Mesorhizobium shangrilense: one gene and its partners. The protein of the gene in region 2 interacts with the protein of the main gene of each other region in a pairwise test. Links are inferred from orthologs where the notes say so. Each region holds a gene or a part of one and is shown on either strand. Other genes may lie near its edges.

What was found.
Region 1: the proteins of PD284_RS06000 (region 2) and PD284_RS14105 interact in binary tests that used the Escherichia coli proteins (3 or more experiments, as listed by UniProt). The link is inferred for Mesorhizobium shangrilense from one-to-one orthologs.
Region 3: the proteins of PD284_RS06000 (region 2) and PD284_RS22825 interact in binary tests that used the Escherichia coli proteins (3 or more experiments, as listed by UniProt). The link is inferred for Mesorhizobium shangrilense from one-to-one orthologs.

What each region holds. Positions count from the first base shown.
Region 1 is NZ_JAQGPN010000001.1:2,917,256-2,923,317, reverse strand. What follows is about bases 1,795-4,793. They hold PD284_RS14105 (two-component system sensor histidine kinase NtrB), read right to left. Parts: upstream 3,863-4,793; coding sequence 2,726-3,862; downstream 1,795-2,725. Other genes in these bases: dusB (tRNA dihydrouridine synthase DusB), read right to left, coding at 3,859-4,793; ntrC (nitrogen regulation protein NR(I)), read right to left, coding at 1,795-2,729. Also shown: PD284_RS14115 (sensor histidine kinase NtrY-like), read right to left, coding at 1-1,120; more of ntrC, read right to left, coding at 1,272-1,794; more of dusB, read right to left, coding at 4,794-4,887; PD284_RS14095 (bifunctional 2-C-methyl-D-erythritol 4-phosphate cytidylyltransferase/2-C-methyl-D-erythritol 2,4-cyclodiphosphate synthase), read left to right, coding at 5,027-6,062.
Region 2 is NZ_JAQGPN010000001.1:1,212,115-1,217,924, reverse strand. The notes cover bases 2,141-4,887. They hold PD284_RS06000 (P-II family nitrogen regulator), read left to right. Parts: upstream 2,141-3,218; coding sequence 3,219-3,557; downstream 3,558-4,887. Other genes in these bases: PD284_RS05995 (ammonium transporter), read left to right, coding at 3,582-4,887; tesB (acyl-CoA thioesterase II), read left to right, coding at 2,141-3,001. Also shown: PD284_RS06020 (YbaK/EbsC family protein), read right to left, coding at 1-229; PD284_RS06015 (YciI family protein), read left to right, coding at 385-756; PD284_RS06010 (ubiquinone biosynthesis hydroxylase), read right to left, coding at 784-2,034; more of tesB, read left to right, coding at 2,126-2,140; more of PD284_RS05995, read left to right, coding at 4,888-4,967. UniProt on the Escherichia coli protein: Involved in the regulation of nitrogen metabolism. Regulates the activity of its targets by protein-protein interaction in response to the nitrogen status of the cell.
Region 3 is NZ_JAQGPN010000001.1:4,730,109-4,736,509, forward strand. The notes cover bases 1,896-5,233. They hold PD284_RS22825 ([protein-PII] uridylyltransferase), read left to right. Parts: upstream 1,896-2,225; coding sequence 2,226-5,033; downstream 5,034-5,233. Other genes in these bases: PD284_RS22820 (bifunctional diguanylate cyclase/phosphodiesterase), read left to right, coding at 1,896-2,137; murJ (murein biosynthesis integral membrane protein MurJ), read left to right, coding at 5,206-5,233. Also shown: more of PD284_RS22820, read left to right, coding at 1-1,895; more of murJ, read left to right, coding at 5,234-6,401.

The DNA of each region.
Region 1 (6,062 bases), 1.7 Mb from region 2 along the record:
GGGATTTCAGCTCGAGCAGCATCTTATTGAAGGTGTCGCCGAGCGAGGCCATATCGCCGTCTGTCGCCCGCACCGGAACGGAGACGTCGAGGTTGCCGGTGGCGACCTCGTCGGCGGCGCCGATGAGCCGGCGGATCGGCCGCACCAGACGGTCGGCGACTGCGATGGCCGTCCAGATCGCAGCGAGCACGATGATGAGGACAAGCCCGAGATAGAGCAGCGCGAAGGCGATCTGGGTGGATATGCGGCTTCCCTCAAGGTCGCGGTAATCGTCCACATTCGCGCGCACGATCTGCCGCGCCCGTATCACCTCCGGATCGACCATCCGGATTGTGTAGAGGTAGACGTCCGGGATCTCGCGCAGCTTCAGCACCGCGCCGACGATCGGGCGGGTGCGCGGCTCGATCAGGACAGGCCTGCCGTCGTCCGCCTGCTGCGTCGCCCCCTCGGGCAGTTCCGGCATGTCGAAATCCGCGTTCGTCTCGGCCTGCATCACCACCGAGCCGTCCGCCTTCACCAGCGCCGCGTGCGCAAGGGCGCGGCCGACCGCCTCGCGGGTCATCAGGTCGCGAAAGCCGGTGCGGTCGAGATTGTAGATGGGGCGCGCCTGGTTCAGGTAGTTCGCCATCGACAGCGTCGTGCCCTGCAGATTACGCGCGTTCTCGATCACATAGGCTTCGGCGATCGAGAGCGAGGAGCTGATGATCGCCCTGGTGCGGATCTCGAACCAGCGGTCGAGCCCGACATTCAGCGAGATCGAGGCGACGATGGCGACGAGGATGGCGGGAATCGCAGCCACCAGCGCGAACATCGCGATGATGCGCACATGGAGCCTGGACGCCGCCTTTCCCCGACGGCGGGACATGTAGATGGCGTAGATTTCCTGCCCAATAAGGGCGATCAGCAGCAGGACGAATGCGCCGTTGATGACGATCAGCGCAAGCGTGATCGACTCGCTCGGCGTGATCGGCGTGACGCCGATGAGGATGGCAAACGAGACGGCAGCGGTCAGCAGCGCAGCAACGACCGCGACGATGCCCGGCGCCAGCAGGCGCCGCCCGTCAAGCTGCGACGACTTCCCAAAGAGCGGGGTCGGAAGTGTATCTGCGGGAATCGCCATCAGCCCGTGCGTCGATGAATTACGTTGATTCTATGCAACACATTGTGGCGATTCTGCAACAAAACCGGGGCGAGCTGGAGCTATCTCCGTATCTCGCCGCGGCTGCGGACTTCGCTCTCATTCAACGAGCACGAAGCAAGCGCGCCTCCGCTCAGCCCGAGCGCGCGCCGCGATAGACGTTGACGCCGAGCTCGCGGATCTTCTTGCGCAGCGTGTTGCGATTGAGCCCGAGCAGCTCGGCGGCCTTGATCTGGTTGCCGCGCGTGGCTGTCATGCAGGCAAGTACGAGCGGATACTCGACCTCGGCCATGAGGCGATCGTAGAGGCCGGGAGGCGGCAGGTCGCCCTCGTAGGTCGCGAAATAGCGGTGGAGATGCCGCTCGACCGCCTGGCCGATCGTGAGGTGCTCCGGCGTCAGATCTGCGGCGACTGTGGTCGGAGAAGCGCCGGCCTGGAGTTCGGTTTCGACGATCTCCGCCGAGATCTCGTCCTGGGGATAGAGCGCCGCCAGCCGGCGTATCAAGTTCTCCAGCTCGCGCACGTTGCCGGGCCACTGGTAGCGCCGCATCAGCTCGATGCCGCCCGGCGCGATGCGCTTCTTCTGGAGGCCTTCGTTCTCTGCCTGCGTGAAAAAGTGACGGACGAGATCGGGAATGTCCTCCGAGCGCTCGCGCAGGGGCGGCAAGCGAAGCGGCACCACATTGAGCCGATAGAAAAGGTCCTCGCGAAACAGACCCTGGTTGATCAGCGCCCGCAGGTCCTTGTTGGTCGCCGCGACAATGCGCACGTCCGTCTTGATCGGCGTGCGGCCGCCGACCGTCGTGTACTCTCCCTGCTGGAGAACGCGCAGCAGGCGGGTTTGCGCCTCCATCGGCATGTCGCCGATCTCGTCCAGGAAAAGTGTTCCGCCTTCCGCCTGCTCGAAGCGCCCCGTCGATCGGTTGTGCGCACCGGTAAAGGCGCCCTTCTCATGGCCGAAAAGCTCGGATTCGATCAGGTCGCGCGGGATCGCCGCCATGTTGATGGCCACGAAGGGTCCGTTTCGCCGGCGGCCATATTCGTGCAGTGCGCGTGCGACCAGTTCCTTGCCGGTGCCCGACTCGCCGGTGATCATCACCGTCAGGTCGGTCTGCATCATGCGCGCCAGCATGCGGTAGATGTCCTGCATCGCGGCTGACCGTCCGACCAGCGGCATGGCGTCCGGCTGCTCGTCGTGGCGTGTCTCCGCAGCCGGACGGCGCGGCTCGGCCAGCGCACGCGACACGATGTTCAGCAGCTCGGTGAGGTCGAACGGCTTCGGCAGGTACTCGTAGGCGCCGGTCTCCGAAGCACGGATCGCCGTCATGAAGGTGTTCTGGGCGCTCATCACGATGACCGGCAGTTCCGGCCGCGCCTTCTTGATGCGCGGGAGCATATCGAAGGCGTTGCCGTCCGGCATCACCACGTCGGTGATGACGAGGTCGCCGTCGCCGGCAGCCACCCATCGCCACAGGGTCTGCGCATTCGACGTCACCCGCACCTCGTGGCCGGAGCGGATCAGCGCCTGGTTCAGAACGGTGCGGATGGCGGCATCGTCGTCGGCGACGAGGATCTGGCCGGGCGCGTTCATGTATGTCCTCCGTCCTCGTCTTCGCCGATGGGCGTGTTTTCCTTCCAGGCCGGCATGAGAACACGAAAGTTCGTGCCACGCGGTGTCGACTCGCATTCGACGATGCCGCCATGCTCGCCGACGATCTTGGCGACGAGCGCCAGCCCCAGCCCTGAACCGTTGAGCTTGGTGGTTATGAAGGGATCGAACAGTATGGGGAGGATGTCCTCCGACACGCCGGGCCCGTTGTCGCGGACGCAGAACTCGAGCGGCAGCGACACGCGGTCGGACGTGCCGGGAACCGAGACGCGGATGCCGGGCCGGAACGCTGTCGTCAGCGTGATCTCGGCCTGCGGATCCGACCCCACCGCCTCAGCGGCGTTCTTGATCAGGTTGAGGAACACCTGGATGAGTTGGTCGCGGTTGGCATAGACCGGGGGCAGCGACGGGTCATAGTCCTGGACGATCCTTATCCCCCTGGCGAAGCCGTTCCTGGCGATTGCCTCCACATGGTCGAGCACAACATGGATGTTGACCGGATAACGATCGATCGGACGCTCGTCGGAAAACACCTCCATCCGGTCGACCAGCGCGACGATGCGGTCGGTCTCATCAGTGATCAGGCGCGTCAGCGCGCGATCCTCGTCTGAGGCGGACAGTTCCAGCAGTTGGGCCGCACCGCGGATGCCCGACAAAGGATTCTTGATCTCGTGCGCCAGCATGGCGGCAAGGCCGGACACCGACCGCGCTGCGCCGCGATGCGTCATCTGGCGGTCGATCTTGTCCGCCATCGAGCGTTCCTGAAACATCACCACCACCGAGCCGGGAAACTCGGGCACCGGCGCTGCGTACAGATCGACCATCTTTTCCTCGCCCAGACGCGGCGACGACACGTCGACCCGATATTCGTTGACTGGGCTCAGCCGTTCGCGCACCTGCTCCACCAGCGTCAGCAGGGGGCTGTCGAACGGCACGAACTTCGACAGAAGGCTGCGCGCCAGCACATTGGCGCTGCAACGGAAGAAGTCCTCCGCATCGGCGTTGGCGAATGTGATGTATCCGTCCGGAGCGACCATGATCACCGGTCGGCGGATGGTGTTGAGAACGATCTGCGCGGCGTCTTCCATGTTCGCCTGTGGGGACGTCACATTCATGCGGCCGCCCTTTCCCCCGAGCCGTCGCCTGCCGGCGCAAAGGCTTCCCTGACGCTTGAAATCACCTGTGCCGGGTCGAATGATGTCATCACCGATCGCCTGAGCTCTTCCGTCGATCCGCCAGCATGGCGGTCGAGATACCAACCGAGGTGCTTGCGCGCCTGCCTGAGCCCGCTCTCCACGCCGTAGAGCGAAAGCATGTCCTCGTAGTGCGAGACCACGTAGTCGGCGATCGCGGCGGGCGTTGGTCCAACCCGCTCGCCCGACCCGCCGCCTGCCGCAGCCGCGATCTCGGCCGCGGCCCACGGCGCGCCGTAGTGCGCGCGCCCGACCATCACCGCGTCCGCTCCGGACTGTTCCAAGATTGTCGCGGCGTCCGCGGGCGTGCCAACGTCCCCGTTGGCCACGACGGGGATGGACACAGCCTCCTTAATACGGGCGATCGCCCCCCAGTCCGCCTTGCCCTTGTAAAACTGGCAGCGCGTGCGGCCATGCACGGTGACCATGGCGACGCCTGCCTGCTCGGCCCTTTGCGCCAGCACCGGCGCGTTGAGCGCCGTCTCGTCCCAACCGAGCCGCATCTTCACCGTAACCGGTACGGCGACCGCGCCTATCACCGCATCGATCAGCCTCAACGCGTGATCGAGGTCGCGCATCAGCGCGGAGCCGCAATAGCCCCCGGTGACCTTCTTCGCCGGGCAGCCCATGTTGATGTCGATGATATCGGCGCCCTCGCCTTCCGCTATGGTCGCCGCCTCGGCCATGGCCGCCGCCTCGCGGCCCGCAAGCTGGATCATGTGAACCGCCAGGCCGGAGTGCCGTATCCGGCGCTCGGTATCGCCCCGGCCGCGAGCAAGTTCGCCGCTCGCGACCATCTCGGAGACGACCAGCCCCGCGCCGTGCTGATAGGCGCGGCGACGCATTGGCTCGTCGGTGATCCCGGACATGGGTGCCTGGAACACGCGATTGCGGATGGAAACCGGTCCGATCTGGAGCGGCTGGGAGAGTTGTTCAAGTTTCGTCATGCACAAAAACAGGGCAGAGACACCTCGTGCACATTCTCTAGCCAGATTTGGTTGGACGCGCAATCGGCAAGTCGCCGCACAAAATGTCGATTTCTGGAATTAGCTGGCGGAACCGAAACCGCCGTACTAAGGCCGAAGCATGACGACGGATATGAAAAATGCCGCCGCAGGCAACGTGGCGGTGGTGATCGTGGCTGCGGGGCGCGGCGAACGGGCCGGCGGCGGCGACCTGCCCAAACAGTACAGATCCGTTGGCGGAAAAACCATTCTTCGCCGCAGCGTCGAGGCGATCCTCAGCCATCGCGGCATTGGGCGGATCGTGGTCGCCATCCATCCCGCCGACCGCCCGCTCTACGAAGCGGCAATCGGCGACCTCGCCTCCAGGGTGCAGGCCATTGACGGCGGCGCCAGCCGCCAGGCGTCCGTATTGGCCGGACTGCAGGCGCTGCGCGAGACTGCGCCATCGAAGGTTCTCATTCACGACGCCGCGCGGCCATTCGTCGACACCGACCTGATCGATCGGATCATCGATGCGGTAGAAGAGAGGCAAGCCGCCCTCCCTGCAATCCCCGTTTCGGACACGTTGAAACGTGGTGGGGATGGCGACCTGGTCTCCGGGACCGTTGCGCGCGAGGGGCTGTTTGCCGCACAGACGCCGCAGGGCTTCCCATTCTGGCCGATCCATGCTGCTCACATGAAGGCCGATCGCGCGGGCAGGACCGATTTCACCGACGACGCCGCGATCGCCGAATGGGCGAACATTCCGGTCAAGCTTGTCCGGGGTTCGCCGGACAACCAGAAACTCACCTGGGCAAAGGACATCGAAATGGCCGACCAACGGCTCTCCGACACCATGCTCTTCCCGGACGTGCGCACCGGCAACGGCTACGACGTGCACTCGTTCGAGGCGGGCGATCATGTCTGGCTCGCCGGCGTAAAGATCCCTCACACCAGGAAGCTGAACGGCCATTCGGACGCCGACGTTGCGCTGCACGCCTTGACCGACGCGCTGCTGGCGACATGCGGCGGCGGCGACATCGGCACGCATTTCCCGCCCTCCGACCCGCAGTGGAAGGGCGCCGCCTCGCACATCTTCGTGGAGCATGCCGCGCGCCTCGTGCGCGAGCATGGCGGGCGCATCGCCAATGCGGACATGACGCTGATCTGCGAAGCGC
Region 2 (5,810 bases):
CGCCGAACCGGTCCTTGAACTTGCGGTTGTCGAGCCGCACCGTGCCTGCTGTCACAACCAGCATCGTTGCGTCGCCAACGCGCAGGCAGATGGTCTTGGCGATCTGTTCCGGACGCACGCCGTGCGCCTCGGCTGCCAGCGCCACGGTGGCCGAACTCTGTTCGGTGACGATCACGTCGATATCGGGGGCGTATTCGGAGAAGAAGGCGCGGACGGAGGAGAGGCTCATGCGGGCACAAGTACCGGTTGCCGGTCCGGCTGACAATGCGTCATGGTCGGCCCGCCGTCAGCGTGAATTCTTGTGAACCAGAATGTCGAACCGGCCGCTCTCCGGCCGTCCTCGGAACGTCGCGTCATCCTGCGGCGGCTGAAAGGAGGAGAAAGATGCAGTACCTGTGCCTGGTCTATCACGACGAAAGCGTCTTCGAGCGGATGTTGCCGGAGGAGATCCAGACCCTGCAGCGGGATTCGCTGGCGCACGACACGGCCCTGGAGAAAGCCGGCCGGCTCGTCCTCGCCCGCCCCCTCAAGCGGCCGAAGACCGCCAGGAGCGTCCGGGTCCGCGCGATGAAGCGAAACGTCACGGACGGCCCCTTCGCCAAGACGAAGGAGCAACCGATCGGCTTCCTGCTGGTGAATGCCGGCAGCATGGACGAGGCGCTGGAGATCGCCGCCGAGGTCCCGCTGGCGAAGACCGGCGCCATCGAGGTGCGCGGCGTCTCCTTCATCGGCGATCCCGAGCTGCAGCAGGATTAGGGCAAGACGAAGCCAGGCGGGACGAGGCTAGATCGCCTCGCCCTTCAGGAGCCGCGGTGTGTGCGGCGAAAGCCCGGACGCCTGGCGGATGAAGAACTCCTTCAGCCTCGGCAGGCGGTCGACGAGACCGAGCCCGAGATCGCGCACCGCGCGCACGGGGCCGAAATCGTTCGAGAACAGCCGGTTGAGCACATCGGTGGTGACGCCCATCGACAGCGTGTCGAAGCGCCGCCATTGCTGGTAGCGCTCCAGCACGTCGATGGCGCCGATGTCCTGCCCGAGACGATCCGCCTCGACCACCACCTCGGCCAGCGCCGCCGCATCCTTGAAGCCGAGGTTGAGGCCCTGCCCGGCGATCGGGTGGATGCCGTGGGCGGCGTCGCCGCACAGCGCAAAGCGCGGCTTGACGAAGTCGCGCGCCAGCGTCAGCCCGAGCGGCCACGCGCGCGGCTTGCCCTCGACGCGGATCTCGCCGAGCTTCAGGCCGAAGCGCTGTTCGAGCTCGGTCTCGAAGACGAACTCGTCCTCCGCGACCAGCTTGTTGGCATCGGCGGTGCGCTCGGTCCACACGATCGACGAGCGGTTGCCGCCCTTCTCGTCCGGCGGCAGCGGCAGGATGGCGAACGGACCGGCGGGAAAGAAGTGCTCCTCGGCGCGGCCGTTGTGCGGACGCTCGTGGGCGACCGTGCAGACGATGCCCGACTGACCGTACTCCCATCTGACCGTCTTGATGCCGGCCATGTCGCGCAACCGTGAATTGACGCCGTCGGCGGCCACCAGGAGGCGGGCGTCGATGGTCGCGCCGTCGGCAAGGTGGACGACGACGCAGGACGGCCCGACATCGAACCCGTGGACGGCTATACCTTCGATGATGTCGATGCCGAGTTGCGCGGCGCGGCGGCGCAGCACGCCGTTCAGCACCTTGTTGGCGACCATGTGCGCGAAGGGCTCGCCCGGCGCGACCTCGCCGTCGAAAGTGAGGAACACCGGTCGGACGGGATCGGAGGCGCGCGAATCGGTGATGACCATCTCGGTCATCGCCTGCGCCTGCGGCGCGACCTCCGCCCAGCAACCCAGCTGATCGAGCATACGGCAGGCCGCGGCGGCGACCGCCGAGGCACGTGTGTCGCGTTGCCAGACGCCCTCGGGCGCCGCGTCGACGATCGCAACCGAGAGATGCGGGGCGGCCGAGCGGATGCTCACCGCGGTGGCGAGACCGACATAGCCGGCGCCGGCGATCAGCACGTCGATCGGACGCCTCTCCATATCGTTCGCCATCGCCTCATCTCCTTATCTTGCGCCAGCGTCTTGACTTAACCGACGCACCCAGCCAACCCATTTTTCAAGCAATCCATACCCGGAGACCTCTATGTCCACCGTCGTGCAGGAGCTCCTCTCCATTCTCGACCTCGAACAGCTTGAGCACAATCTGTTTCGCGGTCGCAGCCCCGACACCACGTGGCAGCGCGTCTTCGGCGGCCAGACGATAGCCCAGGCGCTCGTGGCTGCGCAGCGCACCGTCCATCCGAGCCGCCATGTGCACTCGCTGCACAGCTACTTCATGCTGGGCGGCGACCCAAAGGTGCCCATCGTCTACGAGGTGGACCGCATCCGCGACGGCACCAGCTTCACCACCCGCCGCGTCGTCGCCATCCAGCACGGACAGGCGATCTTCTCCCTGGAAGCCTCCTTCCAGGTGGATGAAACCGGCCTCGAGCACCAGATTCCGATGCCGATCGCCGTGCCCGGACCGGAGACACTCGCCACCCAGCAGGAAATCCTCGCGAATTTCGGCGACAGCGTGCCCGAGGGCATCCGGCGCTACTGGCAGCGCGAACGGCCGATCGAGATGAAGCCGGTGATCCTGGAGCATTACACCAGCCGCGAGCGTCTGGCCCCCGAACAGCACGTCTGGATAAGGACCACCGGAGAGGTCCCCGCCGATCGCGGCATCCAGAACGCCGTGCTCGCCTATCTGTCGGACATGACGCTGCTCGACACCTCGACCTTCGCGCATGGCCGCGGCGTCTTCGACCGGGACATCCAGGCCGCCAGCCTCGACCATTCCATGTGGTTCCATCGCCCGCACGCGCTGGACAGCTGGCTGCTCTATACGATGGACAGCCCGTCCTCCCAGGGCTCTCGCGGCTTCACCCGCGGCTCGATCTACGCACAGGACGGCACCCTCATCGCCTCCGTCGCGCAGGAAGGGCTCATTCGGCTGCGCCAGAAGTCCACAAAGTAGGCATCTCTTCCATTTTGCCTGAATTCTGTGCATTCGCCTAGCCTCCGGCACGCGCACGCCTGCCCGTCCGGGCAGAAATTCGACGGTTTTTCAGCAAGTTAACATCTCTGCTCACGACTTGGCACGGCGCTTGAATCAAGTTCCGTGCTGGTCGATCGGCGTTTGCCGTCTGGCGAGCGGTGCAACGCGGGGACCCGCAAGCAAGAGGTGAAACCTGATGAAGATAGTGATGGCCATCATCAAGCCATTCAAGCTCGACGAGGTGCGCGAAGCGCTCACCATCATAGGCATCCAGGGCCTGACCGTCTCTGAGGTCAAAGGCTACGGGCGCCAGAAAGGACATACCGAGATCTACCGCGGCGCGGAGTATGCGGTGAGCTTCCTTCCCAAGATCAAGATCGAAATCGCGGTCGCCACGGACATGGTCGACAAGGCCGTCGATGCGATCGGCTCCGCCGCCAAGACCGGCCAGATCGGCGACGGCAAGATCTTCGTCTACCCGATCGAGCAAGCCGTCCGCATCCGCACGGGCGAAACCGACACCGACGCGCTCTGAGCCGCGATTTCCATGGAGACCTCGATGAACATTCCAACCTCATTGAAGTCGGCGGCGCGCACGGCGCTGGTCGGCACGCTGGCGCTGGGCGCGCTCGGCACACTCGCAGCCTTCGCGCAGGAAGCCGCACCGGCGGCGACCGACGCTGCGGCAGCCGCGCCTGCGGCGGCCCCGGCCATCAACAAAGGCGATACCGCCTGGATGCTCGTGTCAAGCCTTCTCGTCCTGTTCATGCTGCTGCCCGGCCTAAGCCTCTTCTACGGCGGATTGGTGCGGGCCAAGAACATGCTTTCGGTGCTGATGCAGTGCACCATGATCTGTGCGGTCGTCATCGTCATCTGGGTGCTGTGGGGATATTCCCTCGCCTTCGGCGGCGGCACCAGTCCGTACTGGGGCGGCCTGGGAAAGCTCTTCCTCTCCGGCGTCACCACGGAAACCACGGCGGCCACCTTCACCGAAGGCGTCGTGCTGCCTGAATACGTGTTCGTGGTCTTCCAGATGACCTTCGCCTGCATCACGCCGGCGCTGATCGTCGGCGCCTTCGCCGAGCGGATAAAATTCTCGGCGGTGATCCTGTTCGTGGCGCTATGGGTGACCTTCGTCTACTTCCCCATCGCCCACATGGTCTGGGACGCCAGCGGTCTGATCTTCGGCTGGGGCGCACTCGACTTCGCGGGCGGCACGGTGGTCCACATCAACGCCGGCATCGCCGCGCTTGTCGGTTCGATCATCATCGGCAAGCGAACCGGCTATGGGCGTGACAACATGGCCCCGCACTCGATGACGCTCACCATGGTCGGCGCCTCGATCCTGTGGGTCGGCTGGTTCGGCTTCAACGCCGGCTCCAACCTGGAAGCCAACGCCGGCGCGGCGCTGGCCATGATCAACACCTTCACCGCCACCGCCGGCGCCATCATCGCCTGGTCGGCGCTCGAATCCCTGCTGCGCGGCAAGGCCTCGATGCTCGGAGCCGCCTCCGGCATGATCTCCGGCCTCGTCGCGGTGACACCGGCCGCCGGCATCGTCGGCCCCATCGGCGCGATCGCGCTCGGCGCCATCGCCAGCGCGGTCTGCTACTACTTCGTCGCCGTCGTGAAGAATAAGCTTGGATACGACGACTCGCTCGACGTCTTCGGCATACACGGCGTCGGAGGCATCATCGGCGCGGTCGGCACCGGCATCTTCGCCTCCTCCTCGCTTGGCGGCATAGGCTACGCCGATGGCGTGACGATGGGCGGGCAGGTGACCACCCAGATCATGGCGGTGATCGTGACCGTGCTCTGGTGCGGCATCGTCTCGGCCATCCTCTACAAGGTCGTGGACGCCATCATCGGCCTGCGGCCGACGGAGGAGGCCGAACGCCAGGGCCTCGACCTGACCTCGCATGGCGAGGTGGCCTATCACTCATAGGCAGAGCGGCCGGAGCGGCAAAACCGCCCGGCCTTGCCTCGGAGGGGCGCATATCACTCCCGTAGCGACAGGCAGAGGAACGCCTGTCGCACCTTGAGGCCCGTTGACCCGGGCCTCTTTTTTCGCGGTCATCCACGTTAATCCCGCTATGCACAGGTCCGACGCCGTTCCCCTTGCGGCTTACGTAACGTAAGCTTCCTCCATCTCAGGCCTTTGGACGTTGATCCGCTTGGTCGGCGAATGAACCCGGAGGCGCAACACTGAGCCCGTGCCGCGAAGGTCGCAGAAGGACGCAAGTCCGGCCGTGACCTGGACGGAGGAGACCGACGGGACCGCAGGATGCGATTGCAAGCGCAGACGGCGGACCGCTGCTGCCATGAAGGCCGGGCAAGTCCTTTGATGGTGCGCACATGCAGCTTTCGGGTTTGCATGAGCGGGGTTCGGCAGACGCGTTCACGTCCTGAACGCTGGATGTCGCGCCGTCACCAAAAGGCCACCAGGATGCGATGCCGCCGCAGGGCACGCTCGCAGAAGGCGGACCTCGAGCTGACAGGGAGGCGCTGGGAGAGATCCCGGCGCCTGCTGTCTTTTCGCGCCGGCGCGAGTTCAGCGATCAGCGTCTGCCCCAGAATATCCCACAAAAGCGAATTTGTTTGCGCCGGCGCAAAGTACGTCGCGCGCGTCCGGGACACGTTCTTTTGCATCTATTGCGAAGCGGAGAACGGACTTGGCCAACGCGAACCAGGAAGGAACACTGCTCCCGATGCTGATCGTGGGGCTTCTGCTGATTGCGGTGGGCGCAGCCGTCGTCATGATGTTTGTCTGACGGCGCTGCCGTCAGGA
Region 3 (6,401 bases), 3.5 Mb from region 2 along the record:
GGACTTCTGGGGCATCCTCTCCGCAGTCATCGACACGCAGGCGCTGTTTCGCGACAGCGGCCTGCTCGACCCGGACCTCCCGATCGACATCGCCATCGTAGGTCGCGATGCCCTCGGCACCCGGGGAGAACTCTTCTTCGGCAAATCCTCTGTTCTGCAAGGCAATCCGGTGACGGCCGATGTTGTTGTGCCATCCGGCACATGGCGCATCGCTGCCGTGCCGAAAGGCGGCTGGCCCGCGGTCCCTCCCCGCACGTGGCAGCTGTGGCTGCTCATCGCGCTTGCCGGAGCGCTGATCATGGCGCCGATCGTGCTGTCCGCACGCCTGATCGAGGAGCGCACGAAGAACATCGGCGAACTCAGGCGCCGCGAGCGGCAGATGCGCCGCATGTCGCGCCGCCTCGAACTCGCCGTCGACAGCTCCCGCATCGGCGTCTGGGAACTCAACGCGGACGATGATAGCCTGCTGTGGGACGCTCGCATGAACGAGCTCTACGGCTATCCGACCGATGGCGGCGCGCGCACCTATGCAGACTGGCAGCGGCGCATCCATCCGGAGGACCTGGCGCGGGTTCTGGAGGCTTTCCCGCACCCGCCGCTGCCCGACACCAACCTGCAGATCGAATACCGCCTGACGCTTCCGAACGGGGAGGTTCGGCACGTCCGCGAGTGCGCCAAGTCGTATCAGGATCCCGGCGAACCGCTGAAGCTGGTGGGGGTCAACTGGGACGTCACCGCGGACGTCACGTTGCGCGAGCACCTGAAGCGCGCCAACATGCTGTCCGAGGCGCGCAACGCCGACCTTGAGGCGGCCAAGGCGCGCATCGAGTTCAACGCCCTGCACGATTCGCTCACAGGGCTGCCGAACCGGCGGTTCCTGGACGAGGTGCTGGCGCGGCACGTAGAAAGCAAGGACGGCGAGCGGGCCGGACTGCTGCACATCGATCTCGACCGTTTCAAGCAGATCAACGATACGCTCGGCCACGCCGCCGGCGACGCGATGCTGGTACACGCCGCGGCAGTGCTCAAGGGCAGCCTGCAACCCGAAGACTTCGTTGCGCGGGTCGGCGGCGACGAGTTCGTCGTGATCTGTATGACCCCAGCCGGCACAGACCTGGCGGCGTGGACCCAGAAGCTCGCGGATCTGGCCGACGAGATCATCGCCAAGATGCACCAGCCGGTGACCTTCAAGGGACACGAATGCCGCTTCGGGGTGAGCATCGGCATCGCCACCGACACCGGGGAGGACGCGAACCCGGGCGACCTGCTGGTCCATGCAGACATCGCCCTCTACCGGGCGAAGAGCCGCGGCCGCAACCGGCACCAGTTCTTCAACGATGCCCTGCAGGAGGAGATCATCACCACCAAGCGCATCGCAGACGAGATCCTATCCGGCCTGGAGCGCAACGAGTTCGTCGCCTACTACCAGCCCCAGTTCGACGCGACGACACATGACGTGATCGGTGTCGAGGCGCTCGTCCGCTGGCGGCACCCGAGCAAGGGCTTGCTCGCCCCCCGCGCGTTCCTGAAAACGGCGGAGGAACTCAATGTGGTGGCCACCCTGGACCGCATGATCCTCGAGCAGACACTGGCGCAGCTCGCACAATGGGATGAGATGGGCCTCAGCGTCCCCAAGGCGTCGGTCAACGTCTCCGCCCGCAGGCTGCACGACGAGGAACTGATCAGCAGCCTGCGCGAGCTCGAGCTCGAGCCCGGCCGGATATCCTTCGAACTGGTGGAGTCAATCTTCCTGGACGAGAACGACGAGCTGATCACCTGGAACGTCGAGCAGATCAAGGGCCTCGGAATCGACGTCGAGATTGACGACTTCGGCACCGGACATGCTTCGATCGTCAGTCTCCTGAAGCTGTTGCCCAGCCGGCTCAAGATCGACCGGCAGCTGATCATGCCGGTGTTGCGCTCGCCGGCGCAGCGCAAGCTGGTGCGCTCGATCGTCGAAATCGGGAAGTCGCTCGGCATCGAGGTTCTGGCGGAGGGCGTGGAGACGCTTCACCATGCGCGAGTGCTCAAGGATCTGGGGTGTACCGGACTCCAAGGCTACGTCTTCGCGCGGCCGATGAGTTCCGACGAGCTGACGGACTTCCTGAAATCGCGCGTCCTGGCCAGGGCTTCCTAGGCGCTGCGCCCCGCAGTATTCAGCGCGCTGAAATCAGGCTATAGAGCCCCGCCCCAACCTCGGCCGGAAGCTGCACCAGCACTGTTACATGGCGACCGTCTCACTTCATCTGGACAAGGTCATTGATGGCGCGCAATTGCGCCGCGACCTGACTGAACTGACCGCCGGAACCGGTGGCGACGGATCGTCGCCGGCGGTGCGCTCGGCGGCGCTGGCACTGTTCCGACGGACGCTTGACCAGGGGCGGGCTGCGGTCGAGGAGATGATGAGGGCGGACGGCGGCGGCCGCGCCTGTGCTCAGCGTCTGTCGCATCTGATGGACGAGACGATCAGCGCGCTCTACGACTTCGCCGCCACCCACGTCTACCGCTCGAAAAACCCCTCGGCCGGCGAACGCATGGCCATCGTTGCGGTGGGCGGCTACGGGCGCGGCACGTTGGCGCCGGGGTCCGACATCGACCTGCTCTTTCTGCTGCCCTACAAGCAGACGCCCTGGGGCGAGCAGATCGTCGAGTACATCCTCTACATGCTGTGGGACCTCAGGCTGAAGGTCGGGCACGCGACCCGCAGCGTCGACGAATGCATGCGCCAGGCGCGCGACGACATCACCATCCGCACGACGATCCTCGAAGCGCGGCTGATCCGGGGCGAGCAAAGCCTCTATGACGAACTCATCGAGCGCTTCGACAAGGAGCTGGTGAGCGCGACCGGCCCCGAATATGTGCAGGCCAAGCTTGCCGAGCGGGACGCGCGCCACGCCAAGTCCGGCGAGAGCCGCTATCTTGTCGAGCCCAATGTCAAGGACGGCAAGGGCGGCCTGCGCGACCTGCACACGCTGTTCTGGATCGGCAAATACTTCTACCGCGTGCGCGACAGCGAGGAACTGGTCGGCAAAGGCGTTTTCACCCGCGCCGAGTACAACCAGTTCGTCAAGGCCGACGACTTCCTGTGGGCTGTGCGTTGCCAAATGCATTTTCTGACGGGCAAGGCCGAGGAACGCCTGCATTTCGACATCCAGCGCGACATCGCGGAGCGCCTCGGCTACACCAGCCATCCGGGGCTGTCCGCCGTCGAACGCTTCATGAAGCACTACTTCCTGACCGCCAAGACGGTGGGCGACCTGACGCGCATCTTCTGCGCCGCGCTGGAAGAGGAACAGGCCAAGCACGTGCCTGGCTTCAACCGCATCTTCCTGACCTTCTCGCGCCGCAAGCGCAAGCTCGCCGGCACCAGCGACTTCATCGTCGACAACCACCGCATCAACATCGCCGATGACAAGGTGTTCGAGCGCGATCCTGTGAACATGCTGAGGCTATTCTGGCTCGCCGACAAGCACGGGCTGGAGTTCCACCCGGACGCCCTGAAGCTGCTGACGCGGTCTCTCCGGCTGGTCGACAAGAACCTGAGGCGCGATGAGGAGGCCAATCGGCTCTTCCTCGAGATCCTGACGTCAGACCGCAACCCCGAGCTCAACCTCAGGCGGATGAACGAAGCGGGTCTGCTCGGCAAGCTGATTCCCGAGTTCGGTCGCATCGTCGCGATGATGCAGTTCTCCATGTACCACCACTACACGGTGGACGAGCACCTTTTGCGCTGCATCGGGGTGCTGTCGGAAATCGAGCATGGCGAGGGGGAGAAGCTGCATCCGCTGTCGCATTCGCTGGTGCCGACACTGCGTCGCCAGCGCAACGTGCTTTACTTGGCAGTGCTGCTGCACGACATCGCCAAGGGGCGGCCCGAGGACCATTCGGTGGCCGGCGCACGGATCGCGCGGCGGCTTTGCCCGCATATCGGACTGTCGCAGGCAGATACCGAGACGGTCGCCTGGCTGGTTGAGAACCACCTCTTCATGTCGATGATGGCGCAGACGCGCGACCTGAACGACCGCAAGACCGTCGAGGATTTCGCGGCTGTCGTGCAGTCGGTGGAGCGCCTCAAGCTGCTGCTGATCCTGACCGTCTGCGACATACGCGGCGTGGGACCGGGCGTGTGGAACGGCTGGAAGGGACAGCTGCTGCGCACGCTCTACTACGAGACCGAACTGCTGCTCACCGGAGGCTTTTCCGAGGTGTCGCGCGTCGAGCGGACGAAGGTCGCCCGGGCGAGGCTCGAGGAGGCGCTGGCCGGCTGGCCGGAAGCCGAGCGGGAGCGGCTGATCGGTCTGCACTACTCCAACTATATGCTGACCGTGGATCTCGCGGACCAGATCCGTCATGCCGACTTCATCCGCGAGGTGGACGCTGCCGAAAGGAAGTGCGCCACGATGGTCAAGCCGCACGAGTTCGAGGCGGTCACCGAGATCACCGTGCTCGCCCCCGACAATCCGCGCCTGCTTTCCATCATCAGCGGCGCCTGCGCGGCGGCAGGCGGCAACATCGTCGACGCGCAGATCTTCACCACCTCCGACAGCCGGGCGCTGGACACGATCCTGATCAGCCGCGAATTCGACCTCGACGAGGACGAGCGTCGCCGCGCAGAGCGCGTCGGCAAGCTGATCGAGGATGCGCTGTCCGGCAAGGCGTGGCTCTCCGACATCCTCGACAAGCGCGCCAGGCCGAAGCGGGGCGCAAAGACGTTCCGCATCGAGCCGCGCGCAGACGTGCGCAACACCCTCTCCAACCGCTTCTCTGTCATCGAGGTGCGCGGGCTGGACCGGCCGGGCCTGCTGTCGGAGCTGACGGGAGCGCTGTCGGACCTGTCGCTGAACATCGCATCCGCCCACATCACGACGTTCGGCGAGAAGGTGATCGACACGTTCTACGTGACCGACCTGACCTGGCAGAAGATCGAGAACCCGACGCGACTAAAGACGATCCAGGACCGGCTGATCCGTATACTCGAGGGCGACGGCCAGTCCCGTTCGCCCAAGCCGCGGGCGGAGGCGGCGGCGGAATGACGGGCGCTGTGCCTGCCCGCTCCCCCTTGAGGGGGACGACCGCCGCAGACGGGCGGCCGGGTGCGGGGTTTCCCACCTGGCTCGGCATTGTCTCCGCCTCGCGCACCGCCACACCCAATCGACCCGGCCGCTACGTGGCGACCCTTGCCTCAAGGAGGAGGCGAACTACCGCATGAGCCTTTTGAGAAAATTCGCAACGGTCGCCTCCGGCACCATGATGAGCCGGCTCCTCGGCTTTGCGCGCGAGATGCTCATGGCGGCAGCGCTCGGCACAGGGCCGGTCGCGGACGCCTTCTACGCAGCCTTCCAGTTCCCGAACACCTTCCGCCGGCTGTTTGCCGAAGGCGCGTTCAACACCGCTTTTGTGCCGCTGTTCGCCAAGGAGATCGAAGCCAACGGCATCGACGGCGCGCGACGCTTCTCGGAAGAAGTCTTCGGCGTGCTGTTCAGCGTCCTGCTGGGACTGACCATCGTCATGGAGCTGTCCATGCCGTTGCTGGTCCGCTACCTGATCGCGCCCGGTTTCAGCGAATCGCCGGAAAAGCTCGCCTTCACGGTGACGCTTGCGACGATCATGTTCCCTTACCTGATCTGCATGTCACTCGGCGCCATGATGGCGGGAATGCTCAACTCGCTGCGCCGCTACTTCGCCGCGGCCGTGGCGCCCGTCTTTCTCAACATCATCCTGGTCGCGGTCCTCGCCTATGCCTGGTACGAGGGCATGGACGCGGTCGCGGTCGGCTATGCGCTCGGCTGGGGCGTGCTGGCGGCGGGGCTGGTGCAACTCGCCATCGTCTGGGCCGCCGTGCGCCATGCCGGCGTCAGGATCGGCTTCCGGCGGCCCCGCCTGACGCCGAACGTGAAGCGGCTGCTGTGGCTGGCGCTGCCGGCGGCTATCACCGGCGGCATCACCCAGATCAACACGCTGATCGGCACCGCCATCGCCTCCGGGCAGGCGAGCGCCGTCTCCTCGCTCAACCTAGCGGATCGCGTCTACCAGCTCCCCCTCGGCATCGTCGGCGTCGCGGTCGCCATCGTGCTGCTCCCGGAACTGGCGCGCGCGCTGAAGGCGGGCGACGATCGGGAGGCGTCAAATCTCCAGAACCGCTCGGTCGAGTTCACGCTGTTCCTGACACTGCCCGCGGCGGCTGCGCTGCTCGTCATGTCGGAACCGATCGTGCGGGTGCTCTACGAGCGCGGCCAGTTCGCCATCGACAACAGCACGCCCACCGTGGCTGCGATTCTCGCCATCTTCGGGGCGGGACTGCCGGCCTTCGTCCTGATCAAGGCCTTTACGCCCGGCTACTTCGCCCGCGAGGACACCCGCACGCCGATGTGGTTCGCCGCCATTTCGGTCGTCGCCAACAT